4 regions of the Sporomusa termitida genome follow, and region 1 is predicted to be linked to each of the others. Evidence: riboswitches for the same ligand, from Rfam matches in the RefSeq annotation. Region 1 holds a riboswitch; each other region holds the start of a gene.
What was found. Region 1 has a riboswitch for cyclic di-AMP ahead of SPTER_RS19810 (4-hydroxy-tetrahydrodipicolinate reductase). Riboswitches for the same ligand answer to the same signal wherever they lie in the genome.
Positions count from the first base shown of each region.

Region 1 (4,212 bases):
AAGCTGCAATGAGCAACTCTATGTGGCTACAGCCCTGCCGACAGGCTTTGAACTCTGGCGGACCAACAACACCCTGCCGCAGGTAAATGACTGGAAGCTGGTTGTCGATAAGGGCGCCGGCGACGCCCGCAATGAACACCCCTCTTCATTGGCGGTGTTTAACGGCCATATCTACATTGGTACGGCCATTGAAGCAGCGATTCTAAGCATCAGCCCTGACGCTCCGCTGGTAGCGCCGAAGGGCTTTGATGTCATCCGGGTTGCGCCCGATGACAGCTGGGAATTAATAGTAGGGGGCATCCCGGTCAGCCCCACAGAACCAGTAACCGGCACGCGCGGTCTGCCGTTAAGCGGCTATCCTTCCGGCTTCGGCGATCTAACCAATGGCTACTGCTGGCAGATCCAGGCTTTCGACGACAAACTTTATCTTGGCACCTGGAGCTGGAATAATCTGATACCGCAGATTATCTCTGTGATCCCTGATGTCGTGGAATCATTGCTGCCGGCTAATACGGCGGACTCAATTACACAATTTCTTAGATTAATCTTTTCCGCTTATCTGATTAAAGCGCTCTATATTATCGGCTACAGATCACTTGGCTGTGATCTCTGGGAATCAAATGACGGCATTCTCTGGCTGCCGGTTTCTCTAAATGGTTTGGGTAATCCCTATAATTATGGTGTAAGCAACTTATTTGCTGCCTCTGACCAAAAACTATATCTGGGGACGGCAAATCCGTTCCAGGGCTGCGAAGTCTGGGTAAAAAACGCGCAGTAAAAATAAGAGATTAATCTAGACCTGCTGCCGGAGTCCTGCTTAGAGGAGGGGCCACCACAGTTTAACAGGGTACAAACCAAAGCAGCTTGCCCTAATTAGGGAAAGCTGCTTACTCGCTGCACTCTGTCAGTGAATACCAAAACATTGCCTGTCAGTCTTCAGCCCAGAAACATTACGGTCAAGCTAATATACAGGGATATTCTGCCTGAACATCTCGGCAATGATCGTTTCCATCGTATACATTCCCGGCGACTTGCCGATCAGAAAATTTACTGCAAAAATAGCACCCTGGCCAAAAGCGGCCCTGCTGATGCTTTCATGGGACAGCCGGATCGTCTGGTTCGGCATGCCAAAGATGATTTCATGGCGGCCAACAATGCCGCCGACGCGGATAGAATTCAAATGCTCCTCCACATTAAGGCTAAGCACATTGGCAATTCTTTTCGCGGTTCCCGATACCTCTTTTTTCCCTTTAAAATGCTCCTCAACGATCTCAATGTCGGCATGGGGCGCTATTTTTTGCAAAATCTGCGCCGCAACCATCAATACGTTAATCCCTAACGTAATATTAGGAGAATAAAGTACAGGCGCAAACTCTGCATAGGATTTCAGTATTTCCAGTTCTTCCTGTTCATATTGGGAAATGGCGGAAATAATGGGTATTCCCGCCTGCGCTGCTTTTGCGTACAAATATACACCCGTCGAGTCCGAAAAATCTACCAAAGCATCTACCGGCCTCTCTCTAAAAAAACTATCATCAATGTCATCAGCAGAGAATATTTCCCCTGCATCAAACTCATGCCCCAACAAACGGCTGGCATATTTTTGATGATCAGTATCACCTTTGCGAACTACCCAAACCAGAGTAAATAAGCTGTCCTGCAAAAATTCATTAGCAACAACTTTACCTGTTTTCCCAAAACCGAAAATACCAATCCTGATTTTCCCCATTATATTCCTCCTTAAAACTGTAGTTTGTTTTTTTTCTACCGCCATCCTGCATGTGATAGAAAACTTTCAAAACCAGCTTTTGAGAAGGATCCTCAAAGACATTTAATTGCCTTTGAAGAACGGCAGGACAAATACATCCTTCTCTTTCAACGCCTACGAGGTTAGCTGACGGATTCGGGCAGAAAGAAATTCGCCCTACCTGGCTTACCCAGGATTCACCCCAAAAATGGTTCCCCCGCTTCCATTAAATGAAACTCGGCGATTGCCGTTAGCCCAAACAGAGACTCCTTATGTTTAATAATACCTTATTTCCCTTTTATTTACAACTTTAAGTGATAGTGGCACCTATCATTGCTGCCTAACCTATCAACTTACGCCGTTCTTAAATCATATCATTTATAACGACTATTTACAAGACAAAACCACCGTCCCCATGTCAGCAAAACGGTAAAACTCCTGCGTGCGGCCTGACGGCAGGAGTCTTAGCACGTAAACATGGTTAAATCAGCCCGTAAGCCTTCATTTCAGACCGGAGAAGCTCAAGATTGTCCTCACTGATTTCGGTTAACGGCATCCGGCATTGACCGGCCTTATACCCCAGCAGGTTAACAGCGGCTTTAATCGGAATCGGGTTTACCTCGCTAAATAATGCTTTGATAAGATTAAGGGTCTGCAGTTGCAGTTTGATGGCACCGGCAACATCTCCCTGGATGAATTTCATCACCATATCGTGAGTATCCCGGGGGATGATGTTGGCCATAACCGAGATAACCCCCTTACCACCGAGTGACAATACCGGCAAGACCATGTTATCATCACCGGAATATACGGTAAAATCCTCACCGCACAGATTTACCACATCGCCGACCTGACCCAGGTTACACTCTTTAACGGCAATAATATTGTCTATTGCTGCCAATGCTTTTATCGTCTCCGGATTCAGATTTAAATTGGTTCTACCGGGTACATTGTACAGGATTAACGGTATGCTGACACTGTCGGCAATAAGCTTAAAATGCCCGTACAAGCCCTTTTGTGTAGCTTTATTATAATATGGCGTAACCGATAATAACCCGTCAGCCCCAACTGCTTCCGCTGCTTTCGATAATTCGATGGCATGCCGGGTATCATTGCTGCCGGTACCGGCAATAACCGGTACCCGTTTGTTAATTGCGTTTACCGCAAATTTAATCGCGGCAATATGCTCGTCATCCGGCATTGTGGAGGCTTCGCCGGTAGTGCCGCAGATGATAATGGCATCTGACCCGCCTTTAATCTGAAACTCAATCAGCTCTGTGAACGCCTGATAGTCAATGCCATTGTGTGTAAAGGGAGTTACAATAGCTACGCCGGAGCCGGTAAATAATGGTTTTTTCATTAGTCTAACCGCCTTTATTTAATATTTTTACATTAGATCTCACTTATACAACGCGTTAAAAAGCCGGGCAACCGTATGTGTTGGCAAAACAGCACACGTCACGCCTTATGGTGGAGTGTTATTTACTTTATTATTCTACCATATTCCGGATAAAAAAAGCATCTTTCCCGGCCATTATCGCCTAATTTCAGAAAAGTCATTACCTGCTGTCGCCCGCTCTTACCCCCTGCTGTCATTGTTAATATTTATTCTCAGCCGCAGGGACATACCTCTCCCTGCCACACACTAAAAGCTGCTTTTTAACGACAGAACAGAGTAATTCTCTGATTTACTTACACAAATACTATCAATATTCCAATTCCGGCAGCAGAAATCCTGCCGCATCAGCATGAATTTAACAGCTGACCTGCCTATTCTGCCAGAATCAAAATTACATCTGTATCGAGCGTTAAAATGTTTTGTTATACCCTATTGACAAAAAACCGTTGTCCTGTGATAATGAATAATAAGTAAACAACCCCCGCTGCATAATGCCGGTAAACGAATCAAACTGTAAACAAGCTGGCCTTTGCAAGAGAAAATTGACTAATTAAATCACCACAAGTGATGATTGGGATGAAAGCAACAGGAGAAACGCTCCAGAGAGCCGGCGGTTGGTGTAAGCCGGTGTGTGACTGTTGCCGTTACCTCGCCCATGAACTCTTCAGTTGACATGTATACATTATGAAGTATACATCAGATTGAAGCGCGGCCCGGCGTTAAGGGAATGTCCCGTCATACCAACGGGCATAAGAGTACAATGTAGGGTGGTACCGCGAATTCGCCCCTACTGGCAGAGCGATCTGTCAGTAGGGGTTTTTACTTTTCTTAGGGAGGGTTAAGGCATTTAGTTGTTGTCATACCGTTAGCGGCAGCATTAAAAAAAAGAAAAGGTGGAGAATTTATATGTTTAATGTGCGCAGTAGTATCAAAAAGTGGTCCTCAGCTACCCTGGCCCTGGTATTTGCCGCTTCAGTCACCGGCTGCGGCGGCAGCCAGCCGGCAGCCCCGGCCAGCCCGGAAGCAGGCGCCCCGGCCAAAATCGGGGTAGTATCGTATCTTACCG
Region 1 is NZ_CP036259.1:4,250,096-4,254,307, forward strand. Features, by position in the region: gene SPTER_RS19805 (hypothetical protein) at 1-778, shown strand, start outside; gene SPTER_RS19810 (4-hydroxy-tetrahydrodipicolinate reductase) at 962-1,729, opposite strand; cyclic di-AMP (ydaO/yuaA leader) riboswitch at 1,866-2,000, opposite strand; gene dapA (4-hydroxy-tetrahydrodipicolinate synthase) at 2,229-3,107, opposite strand; gene SPTER_RS19820 (ABC transporter substrate-binding protein) at 4,053-4,212, shown strand, end outside.

Region 2 (4,212 bases), 2.1 Mb from region 1:
GTAGTGCAAATCGAACCAGGTCCAATACCTACTTTTACTGCATCGGCGCCGGCTTCAATCAAATCACGGGTAGCCTCGGCTGTGGCAACATTACCGGCAATCAGATCAATGGCGGGGAAGGCATCTTTAATTTTTCGCACTGAGTCCAGTACACCCTGGGAGTGGCCATGGGCAGTATCTACAACAATTACGTCAACCTTAGCGCCAGCAATGGCCTCTACCCGCTCCATCATGTCTGACCCAACCCCGACTGCGGCCGCAACCAGCAGGCGGCCTTTGCCGTCTTTGGCAGAGTTCGGATATTTTTGGGCTTTTTCAATATCTTTAATGGTAATAAGACCCTTTAAATTTCCCTCAGCATCAAGAAGTGGCAGTTTTTCGATCCGGTGCTCGCGCAAAATGGCTTTGGCTTCTTCCAGCGAGGTGCCGACATGGGCGGTGATAAGATGCTCTCTGGTCATACAGTCGGAGATTTTACGGCTTAAATCAGTTTCAAAACGTAAATCGCGGTTGGTCAGTATTCCCACCAGCTTATTATTGGTGGTAACAGGAACCCCTGAAATCCGGTATTTCTCCATAAGCTCGTGAGCATCCTGCAGCGTATTGTTAGGCGATAAGAATATCGGGTCAACAATTATACCATGCTCAGACCGTTTGACTTTGTCAATTTCATTGGCCTGACGGGCGATCGGCATATTTTTATGGATTACCCCGATGCCGCCTTCACGCGCCATGGCAATCGCCATCCGGGCCTCGGTAACGGTATCCATTCCGGAGCTGATAACTGGAATATTAAGCTTGATATTTTTAGTCAAATATGTAGCTACTTCCACTTCCCTGGGCAGTACTTCCGATTTTGCCGGAACCAGCAAAACATCATCAAAAGTTAACCCTTCAGGACCGAATTTGTTGTCAAACATTGACTAAACTCCTTTCACTAGTGCCTTGGCCAGGTTGAAAATTCAGGTTAAATCCGGTCAAGGTACTAAACACATCTAATAGGTATTTCTCAATATAATAACATAAATAAAGTTACCAAATCTACCATTTTTCATGTCTTTATAAAAAATAAAAATAATGCCTGGTATTGTACCAGGCATTTCTATTAACTAAGAACATATACTTTAACCTTTTGGACACCAAAATCATAAGCCTTAGCTACAGAAACCATGGCAATGTCAATACGGTTGCCTTTAATTGCACCACCGGTATCTTCAGCTATGCCATACATGCCGCTGCCGTCAGCAAACTGAATATATACCCTTGAGCCCAGCGGAATTACCCGTGGGTCAACGGCAATCACACCTGGACGTATCTGAGTGCCCATATACGTCAGGTTGCCCCATTGGCCATTATCATGCGGGCCGGGGGCATAGGCCGTAGCTTTGATGTCCAGAACGGATTTGTAACGTTCTGGTGCACTGCCGCGTGATACCTCTGTTCCCCGCTTGTCCAACAGCAATTGAAAGGTAGCCTGCCCAACAATACCGTCGGCAGCAATATTTTTAGCCTGCTGGAATGCCAGGACCGCTTGTTCGGTAGTTGCACCAAATACGCCATCAACCGCAAGGTTATAGCCTAGATCATTAAGCCGGCTCTGAAGCTCTTGTACATCCTGCCCTGCCATACCAGGTTTGAGTGCCTGATCACCTAAAGCGGCAGAGACTGGTGCCAGCCAGAGAGTGACTGTCAGAACAGCCAGCACACCGGTACTGCCTATAATTTTTTTGATGTTTTTCATTAAAACACCCCTTTCTAAAGCCTACGAGGTTAGCTGACGGGTTCGGGATAAAGGGAAATCCCTACCGCAGAACGCGGATTCACCCCAAAAAATGGGTTCCCCATTTTCCTCATAACAACAAGGAAATTCGGCTTGTCGATAGTGTACATGATTTTTGGCTATAAAGCAAGTCAATATAAGTTCGTTTATTAATAAATAACAACTATTAACTTTGTTTTTTGAGCGTATCCCCGGCAATGCTTGGGTTTTTAATCATTCAAAATACGACCTGCAGAAAAAGTAACGGAGGCTGCAGTTTGCAGCCCCCCCTTCCGGCTATCCTTCTTTACCTAACATAAACGGTGCAAAGCCGAGCTGTCCCCAATAATGATTAAGTAAGGATTGAATAATACCGGCCAAACGTCTCCGCATCATTTTTTTGGTCTCGGCTAAGGAATGGAAAAACAATCTGGTCGCAGGATGGGCGCTATTGGCGGCTGCCTGTTGGTAATATTGGGCCGATCGGTCAAACAGGGTATATACAGACCAGAGGGCTGTAAGGGCAGGCAGGTTTACCGAATCTGTCGCCGGCTTGTCCCGGTGTGTGAACTGCTGCCAGTCCGAGTCACTGCCAAGCAGCCCGGTAGTTTCGACAACCGGGTATTTGTCAATATTAACATCTGTGGCACTGGCAACAGTAAGTAATGCATAGAAGTTTTCCTGGAATTTGTTAATCAGAGCCATTGCCGGTAAAGGGCCGGTATTGGCTGATAGTAGTGTAATTTGATTATTCAGTGCAGTTTCCAGTTCAAGCGCAAATTGCAGCGGCAGCATGTTAGTGAGTCACCACCTTTTTATTATATTAGGAAATTAGGCCATTTCCTAATATAATGGCCTAATTGATTATCTATCTGCTGCTAATATGCCAGCCTTGGCAATATGTTGGGTTGGGGCCTCGCGTAACACAATGGTTACCGCTTCCGGCGGGCATTTAGCAGTTTCCACAATGGCTGCCGTTATTTTCTTGACCATTTCACGTTTTTGCTCCAAAGAACGACCTTCTAACATGTCGATTTGTACGATAGGCATAGATATCCCTCCCGGTTATTTATAGTTTTTATCTTCGCCATCTATACATATAATCCCTGCTCAATGAATAGAGATTAAATGACTTGGGAAACTCTCTATCACTAATTCATATGATGTAGCATACGATAAACTAGAGTTTCCTAAATCATGTAAAAAAAGAAGGAGGATTTTTATGGCTACCTTAAAAGATATTGAAAGAGTTTACGGGTGCGAAATTAATGCTATTGATACGCCGCCCTTCACTACTACCCTGCCTGTTAATGGCACGGTAGGCCTATGCTCAATTACTGTACCTACACGCCGGGACGCCTACCTGGTACGAGCCGTCATTAACTGGAGCGTAACCTTTACTCCCATATTACCGGCTGTTAATCTCCTTAGCTCCCCCGGCGCTGCTCAAGTCCAATTTGAAATCCTGAAAGACGGCGGCCCTATCGCCCGCGTAACGCAATCGCTTGGGCAACTGGGTTTTATTGTTGGTGCTGTTTTCAATACTACAACTTCCAACTTTGGTATTGCCGCCCTGCAAGTCTTGGATACCAGCTCATTATGCGGTACTTCCAACGAGCTTTCAACTTTCGAAGTTCGCGCCACCAATATCAATTTGACAGTGCCGTTAAGCGTTGTTACTGGTACCATTATTCCCGTCGGGAATGTAGTATCCGCAGTTGGTCATGTATCTCTGGTAGTTGAGCAAGTCGATACTTGCAGGCAAGAAGCTGTAAATTCTTAGCATCAATTTACATGATCAGTTTGCAACGGGCACAGCATAAGATGTGCTCGTTGTATTTGTTTTAAACATGAATTATTTGCGGATATGGCGTTTCTTTCGCGCCTTGCGCCACCACATGCCACCGTAGATTGCAGCCACCAAAGCAATAATAAGAATAAGCCGTGTGCTATTTTCACCGGCAAAAACCAGGTCATGGCCAAGTAAAACCTTGATGATTACCGGCGGCAGTTTGCCGATACCTGTGGCTAGTAAAAAGTCTTTGCAAGAAATCCTGCTGATTGCAGCCACGGCGGTAATAATTCCTGACGGGGCTAAGGGCAGCAGCCTGGCAAGCAATAGCGCTTTGAAGCCGTTGGCAGCACTATAGTCATCTACCTGCTTCAAATAGGAACTTTTCTTAATCCAGCGCTCGACCGACGTGCGAAAGAAGTACCGGGCAAAGATAAACATGGCTATTGCGCCAATCACTTCGCCAACCCAGGAAATAACGATGCCTCCCCATAACCCGAATACAATACCGGCTGCCCCGGAAAGAATCATAAACGGGAAAACAATGGTAAATGTCATGACAACAAATAAAATGAGCGTAACAAGAACAGCGCCGGCACCAAAAGAGCGAAGGTATTCAGCCAAAGCGGCAATGTCACCCTTCTCAATAATTCCGTACGCA
Region 2 is NZ_CP036259.1:2,118,885-2,123,096, forward strand. Features, by position in the region: gene guaB (IMP dehydrogenase) at 1-920, opposite strand, end outside; gene SPTER_RS25625 (peptidoglycan-binding protein) at 1,106-1,741, opposite strand; cyclic di-AMP (ydaO/yuaA leader) riboswitch at 1,745-1,884, opposite strand; gene SPTER_RS09760 (hypothetical protein) at 2,057-2,554, opposite strand; gene SPTER_RS09765 (2-hydroxymuconate tautomerase) at 2,624-2,809, opposite strand; gene SPTER_RS09770 (hypothetical protein) at 2,982-3,542, shown strand; gene SPTER_RS09775 (TVP38/TMEM64 family protein) at 3,615-4,212, opposite strand, start outside.
Region 2: another riboswitch for cyclic di-AMP. It lies ahead of SPTER_RS25625 (peptidoglycan-binding protein); the one in region 1 lies ahead of SPTER_RS19810 (4-hydroxy-tetrahydrodipicolinate reductase).

Region 3 (4,212 bases), 1.9 Mb from region 1:
TTCTGGCCCTGCATACCGAGCAAGGCCGGATTTTGGAACAGGGTAGGGTGAATATTGGCATTGTAGAAAACATTGCGGCCCCCACCAGGCTGAAAATGACAGTAAACGGCCTGGCCGGTCCTGCCGGCGGCATACTGCTGGCCGAGCGCCAGGACGCACTGGTGAGCGCCGCTATGATTGTGCTGGCCGTGAGGAATATCGCGGCCGAGCATGATTACCAGGGGACAGTCGCCACCGTGACAACGCTGAAAACATATCCGGGAACCCCGGCGTTAATTCCCGCCGTGGTCGAAATGTGGGTCGAGATAAATGGCACAAAACATGAAAGTATCATTGCTATTCTGCAGGCTATAAAAGATGAAGTCAGTATGATTGCTGACGATCATGACACACCGGTAGCCATTGAGGTAATCTCATCTGAAAAACCGTTTATGCTTGATCAAACCATCGTCAGTACACTGGAAAGTGTCTGCCAGGGACTAAAACTTTCCAGTCTGCGCCTGGACGACCGCATTGGCTATGATGTGGTGAATATGGCCCATCTGGCCCCGGCCGGGCTGATATTAATCCCCGGCGGCGAAACGGCCGGCAACGGCAGCCGCCGGGCGGCACAAGCCGCGATTGGCGCCGGCGTCGACGTATTGACAGCCATGCTGCAGCAATTAGCAAAATAAGGGCCCAAACCGCCTGTTTGCCCTGCGAGCAGGCTTTTTCTTAAACTTACCACTATTTTTTATGTAAACCTTATGGTAAAATATCATTTGAACCACATCAGATGAAAGGAGTGCTAACCTTGAAGAAAATAGTAACCGCGGTTTTGTTGATGGTTTTTGTAATGCCGCTTTCATTTGCTTTACCCAAGGCTGAGGCTGCTTTCTTAGAGGATCAACTGGCTGAAGCGGCTGGCACTGGTGCCGCTGCTCAATTACAGCAAATTCTTCAGATGACAGATAATCTTGCGGACAGAGAAGCCTTGTTAGGTACCCTTGCCAAGAGTGCCCTTGAACGTTCAGGCAATACCGCTGCAGTTAACGATATTACCACTATGGCCACCCAGCTGCTCATGCAGGATCAGGCCGTAATCAAAGAAAATCTGGTTAAGGCGGTAGAAACAGCTGCCCGCAGCAGAGTCCAGCAAGAGGTAACTACCCGGCTGTCCGGTTATCAAACAGAAATGGCTGTACTCTCTTCCCTGCTGAATAACAGCAATATGTTAATGCCGGATGCGGTAAAAAACAGTAATGCCATTAGCAGCATTATGCAGGGCAGCCCGAGAACAATTGACGTGATCAACTAACCGGCTCAGGCCGGTTCTTTTTTTTGCACCGTTTCCCCACCTGTTGCCGGGGGAGCAGAATAACTGAGAATTGCCAATGCAGGCTTACCTAATTAACGAAAAAAGAGGATAAGGAAAAATTACAGGGTTTTACTAAATTTGACCAATAGTCCAATCCGGTATACTATAGATATAATGCCGAATCTTTACAGGTACGGGGGAACCAAGACAGTAGACACAGGGGATAATCCGTTGAGAACGGAAGGGCGTATTCTAATTCTCTCTTTTCCCTATCCCGACAGCTAACCCCGGAGGCTAACATTGCGAGGTTGTTTGTGGTACTACTAACCTCGAAGACTTATCGTAAGAGAGGTGATACATTGAATAAAGCCCTTTTTGCCATAATTCTTTGCCTTGCCTTACTGCTTAGCATCAGCAATCCTTTGCCAGGAACGGCGGTGTCACCACCGGCAGCTGAGACACAGCAGGTTATCGTATCCTCACCGGCGGCGACAGAAGCTGAAGAAGCAGCTGGGCCGCCCGAACCGCCGCCGCTGACTATGGGCATGCGCGGCGATAAAGTCCGCGTTGTCCAGAAGCTGCTGGCAGACGGCGGCTTTTATGCCGGCAATATTGACGGTGTTTACGGTCCCATTACCGCCAACGCCGTAAGAGCATTTCAGCGCAGCACCAGTCTGGAAATCACCGGCACTGTTGACAGGGAAACCTTTACCTATCTTGAGCGGGCAACGGGTGAGCCCAGCCGCTATAGCCGGTCGCTGCTTATGAAAGCATCGGCCTATACGGCCCATGATCCCGGCAATGGCAGTTATACCTATCGCGGCAATCTGCTGCGCCGGGGCATGGCCGCTGTTGATCCGACGGTAATTCCGCTGGGAACCCGGTTGTACATCAAAGGGTACGGCTACGCCATCGCCGATGATATTGGCGGGGCTATTAAGGGGCAGCGGATTGACCTGGCTTTTGAAAATCGCCGTGAGGCTTTGAACTTTGGCGTTCGCAAAGTAACCGTCTATATACTGGACTAACAAGCAGGCCTGCCGCCTGCTTTTCCATTTGCCGCCGATTACCGGTTTCTCCCGGAATATTAAAGAGCCCCTGGTATTATACTACATTCATCCGGTACTTGCTGCCGGCTGTGTTTATTGCCCAGGCTTGATATTGCGATGGGAGTGTGTTCGGATTGAATCTGTTTTCAGGTGAAATGCTGCCATTGGTATTGGCGTTAATCTCAGGCGTGCTGATGGCGGTCCAGGGATCGCTGAATGCCCTGCTGAGCAAAGCGGTCGGCCTCTTAGAGGCTACGTTTGTCGTGCAATTGACCGGAGCCATTCTGGTCATGATTTTATTGTTTGTATTTAACCTGGGGAAAGGCAATCTGTATGCCTGGCAGGCTGCTCCCTGGTATTCCTGGCTGGGAGGTATTATCGGCGTAGGCATCATCTATCTGGTCGCTGCCAGCATCCCCAGTGTGGGGGTGGCTAACGCCACTACCGCCATCATTGTCGGTCAGGTGCTGACCGCGATTATTATCGACCATTTTGGCGGGTTTGGCCTGGAACGCTCTGCATGCAGCCCCCAACAGCTGTTGGGACTGGTATTACTGGCAGTTGGCGCTAAATTATTGTTAAAATAGCGCTTTTTTTTATATTTTTCCCAATTAGGTGTTAACAAAAAAAAAAATTTGCGGTATACTTATCATTAGTATTTTTTGGTTTTATGCTAACCATAAGGAGGCAAAGCATGGATTTTAACTTTACTCCCGATCAATTGGATCTACAGAAAATGGTAAAAGATTTTGTTGCTAAAGAAATTACGCCTCACGCTCTGGAAATGGATAAAGAAGGTGTAGTTCCCCCTGATCTGTGGAAAAAACTTGATGAAGCGGGCTTACTTAATTTAACCGTTCCCGAAGAGTATGACGGACCTGGTCTTGATGCGCTTTCAATTGCTCTTATATATGAAGAATTAGGCAAAGGCTGCGCCGGTGTGGCCACAACAACGGCTGCCAACGCCCTGGCTTCCTATCCGGTGGTTTTATTGGGCACTGATGCCCAAAAAAGAAAAATGTTTGATGTGATAAATAACGGTAAACTGGCGGCCTTTGCCTTAACCGAGCCTGGTGCCGGGTCGGACGCCGGGGCCGTTGCCACTACCGCTGTCAAAGACGGGGATAATTATATTATCAACGGCACGAAGTGCTTTATCACCAACGGCGGTATTGCCGATATCTATATTATCTTTGCCAACACCCGCAAAACTGCCGGCATCCGCGGCCTGACGGCCTTTATCGTCGAACGGGACACACCTGGTTTCTCGGTGGGTAAAGAAGAAGAAAAAATGGGAATCCGGGCCTCCAATACCTGTGAATTGGTGTTAGAGAATGTTTGCATCCCCGCCGCCAACAGGATTGGCCGCGAAGGGGAAGGCTTTAAAATCGCCATGAAAACACTGGATGCGGCCCGGCCGTTTGTCGGCGCCGTGTCGGTCGGCTTAGCCCAGGCGGCCTTTGAACTGGCGGTCAAATATTCGAAAGAACGGGTGCAGTTTGACAAGCCGATTGCTTCCTTCCAGCTGGTGCAGGCCATGCTGGCCGATATGGCCATGCAGATTGAGGCCGCCCGCCTGCTGGTTTACAAAGCTTGCTGGCTGAAAGATCAGGGTGTATCTTACACGAAAGAATCGGCCATTGCCAAGTGTTTTGCCGCCGACACCGCCATGAAGGTTACTACAGATGCGGTGCAGGTGCTGGGGGGTTATGGGTATTCTAAAGAATACCCGGCGGAAAAATACATGCGCGATGCTAAGATTATGCAGATCTATGAAGGCACTAATCAAATTCAGCGTCTGGTTATTGCCAATAACATTCTGTACTAAACAGCCAATCGCCACCGCTTGCCGCGCCTGGCAGCAAG
Region 3 is NZ_CP036259.1:2,361,677-2,365,888, reverse strand. Features, by position in the region: gene SPTER_RS11015 (hydantoinase/carbamoylase family amidase) at 1-674, shown strand, start outside; gene SPTER_RS11010 (hypothetical protein) at 794-1,297, shown strand; cyclic di-AMP (ydaO/yuaA leader) riboswitch at 1,463-1,609, shown strand; gene SPTER_RS25655 (3D domain-containing protein) at 1,657-2,325, shown strand; gene SPTER_RS11000 (DMT family transporter) at 2,481-2,933, shown strand; gene SPTER_RS10995 (acyl-CoA dehydrogenase family protein) at 3,041-4,174, shown strand.
Region 3: another riboswitch for cyclic di-AMP. It lies ahead of SPTER_RS25655 (3D domain-containing protein); the one in region 1 lies ahead of SPTER_RS19810 (4-hydroxy-tetrahydrodipicolinate reductase).

Region 4 (4,212 bases), 2.6 Mb from region 1:
ACCGGCCCCGCTCGGCCCCACAATGGCAATAACTTCGCCCGGGTACGCGGTCACATTAATATTGTTGAGCACCGGTTGCCCTGGCTGATACGCAAAAGAAACATTCCTGAACTCTACCCGTCCCTGGGCCTGGGCCAGCTCCAGACGGCCGTCTGCCACAGCCGGCCTTTGTTCATTAAGCAGTCTGCTAATCCGTTCCCAGGCGACCACTCCCAGTTTAAGCTGAGTCAGGCCCTGACTAATTTTGCGGACAGGCGCCGGTACATTGATAATGTAGACAAGGAAGGCAAACATGCCGCCGACGGTAAGGTCCCCGTTAATAACCTCCCGCCCGCCGTACCAGACAATAATGGTTAAACCAATAGCAGCCAGAAATTCAACCAGCGGCTCCAGAATCGCGCTTAACCGCTGGGCCTTGAGCAAATCACCGGCAGCCAGCCGGATCTTATCACTAAATTTTCGATATTCATAATCTTCCCGGGCATAACTCTGCACAATCATAACTGCTACGACCGACTGTTGAATAATGGCCGTCACTTTGGCCAGGTGATGTTCCACAAGCGCCCCCAGGCGGCCTATTTTATGATTAAAACCGCTGATTGCCACAATAATAAACGGTAAAGTGCCAAAGGTAACCATTGCCAGTTCCCAGTCAAAATAAATCATGATTGCCATAATAGCCAGCAGATTAAGTGACTCGACAATAACGTCAGGAATACCTGCCGTAACTGCCTGCTGGATAAACAAAAGATCATTGGTAAATAATGAGAGGATCTCTCCCGAAGGCATCTTCATATAGTAGGCATAATCCAGTGACTGCAGTTTATTAAACATATCCTCGCGCAGCCTGGCCAGCATTTTATTACCGGCTTTAGCCATGCCATAACCATAACCATAGGAAAACAAACCGCGGATAAGATAGAGGAGGACAATTCCAACCGTAATAAAGTGTAAAAATGCAATATTACCGCCAGACAACGCATCATCAATCAACAGCTTCACAACCAACGGTGCCGCTAAACCGGCAGCACTGGCGATAACAAAACAAACTACCGCTGTTAAAGCCAGTAGCCAATAGGGAATGATAAATTTTCGCCAGTAAAAACTAAACATAATATATCTCCATGGCATAATCGGGTGACCACTTCTATTGTGGCAAATCCATTTATAGAATACAAGCATTATTAAATAAAAAGGGGAAGGCCGACAATTGCCTTCCCTGCTGTCAGTTTACATCACCCTGCGGGCACCAATATAGCGCGGCCCCCAGTAACTACTGTTCATGCCGTTAATAGCAACACCGCGGCTGGACGTAGCACTTATAAACTTGCCGTCGCCAAGATAGATGCCACTGTGAGATGCCCCGGCAGCGTAAGTGCTGAAGAACACCAGATCACCCGGCCGGAGCCTGCTGTGTGATACGGCCCGCCCAATCCCAAACTGCTCATCAGCCATCCGCGGCAAGTAAACACCGCTCTGAGCAAAAACATAACGTGTAAAACCCGAACAATCGAAACCATTAGGGCTTGTCCCACCAAACACATAAGGCACGCCAGTATAACGCATTGAGGTCTGAATGATCCGCCGTACCGAAGTAGTGGAAGAATCACGGCTGACAGGGATATCCCGCCCCATCAGGGCCCGATAGGTTTGCGGCCCGATTACGCCATCGGCTTCAAGGCCACGGGCCTTCTGGAAAGCCTTCACGGCGCTGACCGTCACGTCGCCGAAATCACCATCTGCCGCACCGGCGTTAAAGCCAAGGCTGTTAAGCTGTGATTGAATTGCGGCTACTTCTTCTCCCTGGTCGCCAGCTTCATATGTACCAGAAGCAAAGGCGAAAGCAGTGGTTCCAAAAAAGAGACAGAAAACGACAATGAACCCAAAAAACTTGCGCAAACTGGTTTCTCCTCTCGCTGGCCTCCGAGGTTAGCTGCCGGGTTAGGGTTGCAGGCACCCTACCGGAGACATAACAGTCTCCGGTTTCACCCCCGTAAAGTGGTTCCCCCGTACTGGAGCTGGATTCGGCTTTCTATACGCTCACTTTTGTTATATTCTGTTTAAAATTAAAAATTCCTGCCTAAAATCGTGTTTTTTTTACAATTATTAGGGCAAAAAATAAGTTTTTTCTCCACCATTTACCTGCCGTCCTTTTCCTTTTGCCGGGTGAGCTCCGCCCGGAGCCAATAAAGCGGCCGCTGTTTCACTTCCTCAAAGATTCGCCCGATATATTCGCCAATAATCCCGATGCCGGATAGCTGCAAGCCGCCTAAAAGCAAGATACTGGCAGTAATTGTTGCCCAGCCGGGAACAGCCTCATTGGTAAACAGCCGGATATACAGAACCTGCAGGGTCAGAACAATGCTGGCAAAGCCCATGGCTATCCCCACATAAAAGGCAATGCGCAGCGGGGTTTTTGAATAGGCGGTAATACCGTCAAGAGCAAAATGCAGCATTCTTCGCCAGGAAAATTTAGATTGTCCGGCAAATCTCTTGGGGGCAACAAATTCTATGTAAGTCTGCCGGTACCCGATCGCACTGATCATGCCGCGAATGAACCGGGCCCGTTCGCGGAAACGGCAGAAGCTGTCCACCACTTTTCTATCCAGTAAACGAAAGTCAGACCCCCCTTCAGTTACCTGTACATTGGACATAACATTCATCATTTTATAGAACATACCCGAAGTAAAGCCTTTAAACCAGGAAACGCCCTCTGTGTTGATCCTGACTGTTTGTACTACCTCAAAGCCATTTTCCCATTCAGCAATCAGCAGCGGAATCATATCCGGCGGATGCTGCATATCGCCATCCATGGTAATGACGGCATGGCCTCTGGCATAATCCAAGCCACAGGTCAAAGCCACCTGATGGCCGAAATTCCGGGCCATAATCAAAGCCCGTACCCGCTCGTCCGCCTGCGCTAACCGCTCTAATATCAGAGGCGTGGCATCACTTGAGCCATCATCAATAAAAATCAGCTCAAAAGAATAGGCCAGCGGTGCCATATGTTTAACAACTTCCTGGTAAAAGTTATCAATATTGTCTTGTTCATTAAATACCGGTACAACAATTGAAATCACTTGCTTACTCAGTTCCATACCCGTCCCTCCCTGTTGCCACCCATTTATTATTACACTGTCAGCCTTTGTTTGCAATAAAATTCATATATTTTAATAGCATTAACATCCGGTAGGTAATTATTAAAGCCTGCTAGGTCGTTTGACAAAGCAGGCTTTAATGCACCATTTTATAGCTTGATATCCTGGCGCAAACTCATCGCGCCATGCAGGTATACATGCCTGATATCCGACTGGCGGGTATCAGTATTCAGAAGAATTAATACCCGGATACAAAGCGGCAGCGCATCCGGACACTCTAGCTCCTGGGTGCCGAAAAGGGGCACCTGGGTCCAGCCCAGCTTTCTGGCCCCGGCCGCCGGGAAAGCCGCATTCAGGTCCGGCGTGGAGCTAAAGATTACGGCCCCGATATCCTCCGTTTCGACCGCATTTTCCTGGATGATCGCCGCAAGCAGCTCAGCCACGCGTTCAAAAATCTCTTCACGATTGTTGTCTGTAACAGTTGTTGCACCACGAATGCCGCGCAGCATAATAAACCACTCCTAGAGAAGAATTAAACAGGCCACAAGTTACACTATACGTGCAAAAACATCTTTTTCCTGCCGTTACTGTAAACTACTTGCAATTATTTTTTTTAGCTGGTTTGTTACAGCGGCAGGAAGCACACAGGTGGCACCGCCACCAGCCGCATTCGGGGCAGACGGAATTAGCCGGATTCAATTCCACATACTGGCCTTGATTGTATTCCTGCCAGCAAAAAATTGCCCCTGTTACTTTCTTCAACTTAACAGCCCGTGTATTCACCCAGAGTTTTTGACCTAAAACAGTAATTAACAGCTCATGGCAGCTTTTTTCCTGATTAAACCGGTAATCTTCAGCCGGAAAAAGCTCAGGCTCTTCCTTCAGAGTAAGAACCACATTGAGGGCACTGTAATTCACAACCCCACCTCCCGCATGCTAATACCTATGTCAGCGGCAGGCTGTTTATACGCCAGTCTTGCAAAATAGTAAGCACCCGGTCGGCAGTGGCAGCAACCCCCGGCTGCACGGCCTCACTCAGTTCCAGACCAACATCAATAACTGCCGGCTGAATACCAAGGATAACGACTTCCCGGACAGGCTGCGCCAATAGTTC
Region 4 is NZ_CP036259.1:1,671,353-1,675,564, reverse strand. Features, by position in the region: gene SPTER_RS07420 (ABC transporter ATP-binding protein) at 1-1,113, opposite strand, end outside; gene SPTER_RS07415 (C40 family peptidase) at 1,231-1,899, opposite strand; cyclic di-AMP (ydaO/yuaA leader) riboswitch at 1,904-2,040, opposite strand; gene SPTER_RS07410 (glycosyltransferase family 2 protein) at 2,139-3,098, opposite strand; gene aroH (chorismate mutase) at 3,248-3,607, opposite strand; gene SPTER_RS07400 (hypothetical protein) at 3,693-4,016, opposite strand; gene SPTER_RS07395 (HyaD/HybD family hydrogenase maturation endopeptidase) at 4,042-4,212, opposite strand, start outside.
Region 4: another riboswitch for cyclic di-AMP. It lies ahead of SPTER_RS07415 (C40 family peptidase); the one in region 1 lies ahead of SPTER_RS19810 (4-hydroxy-tetrahydrodipicolinate reductase).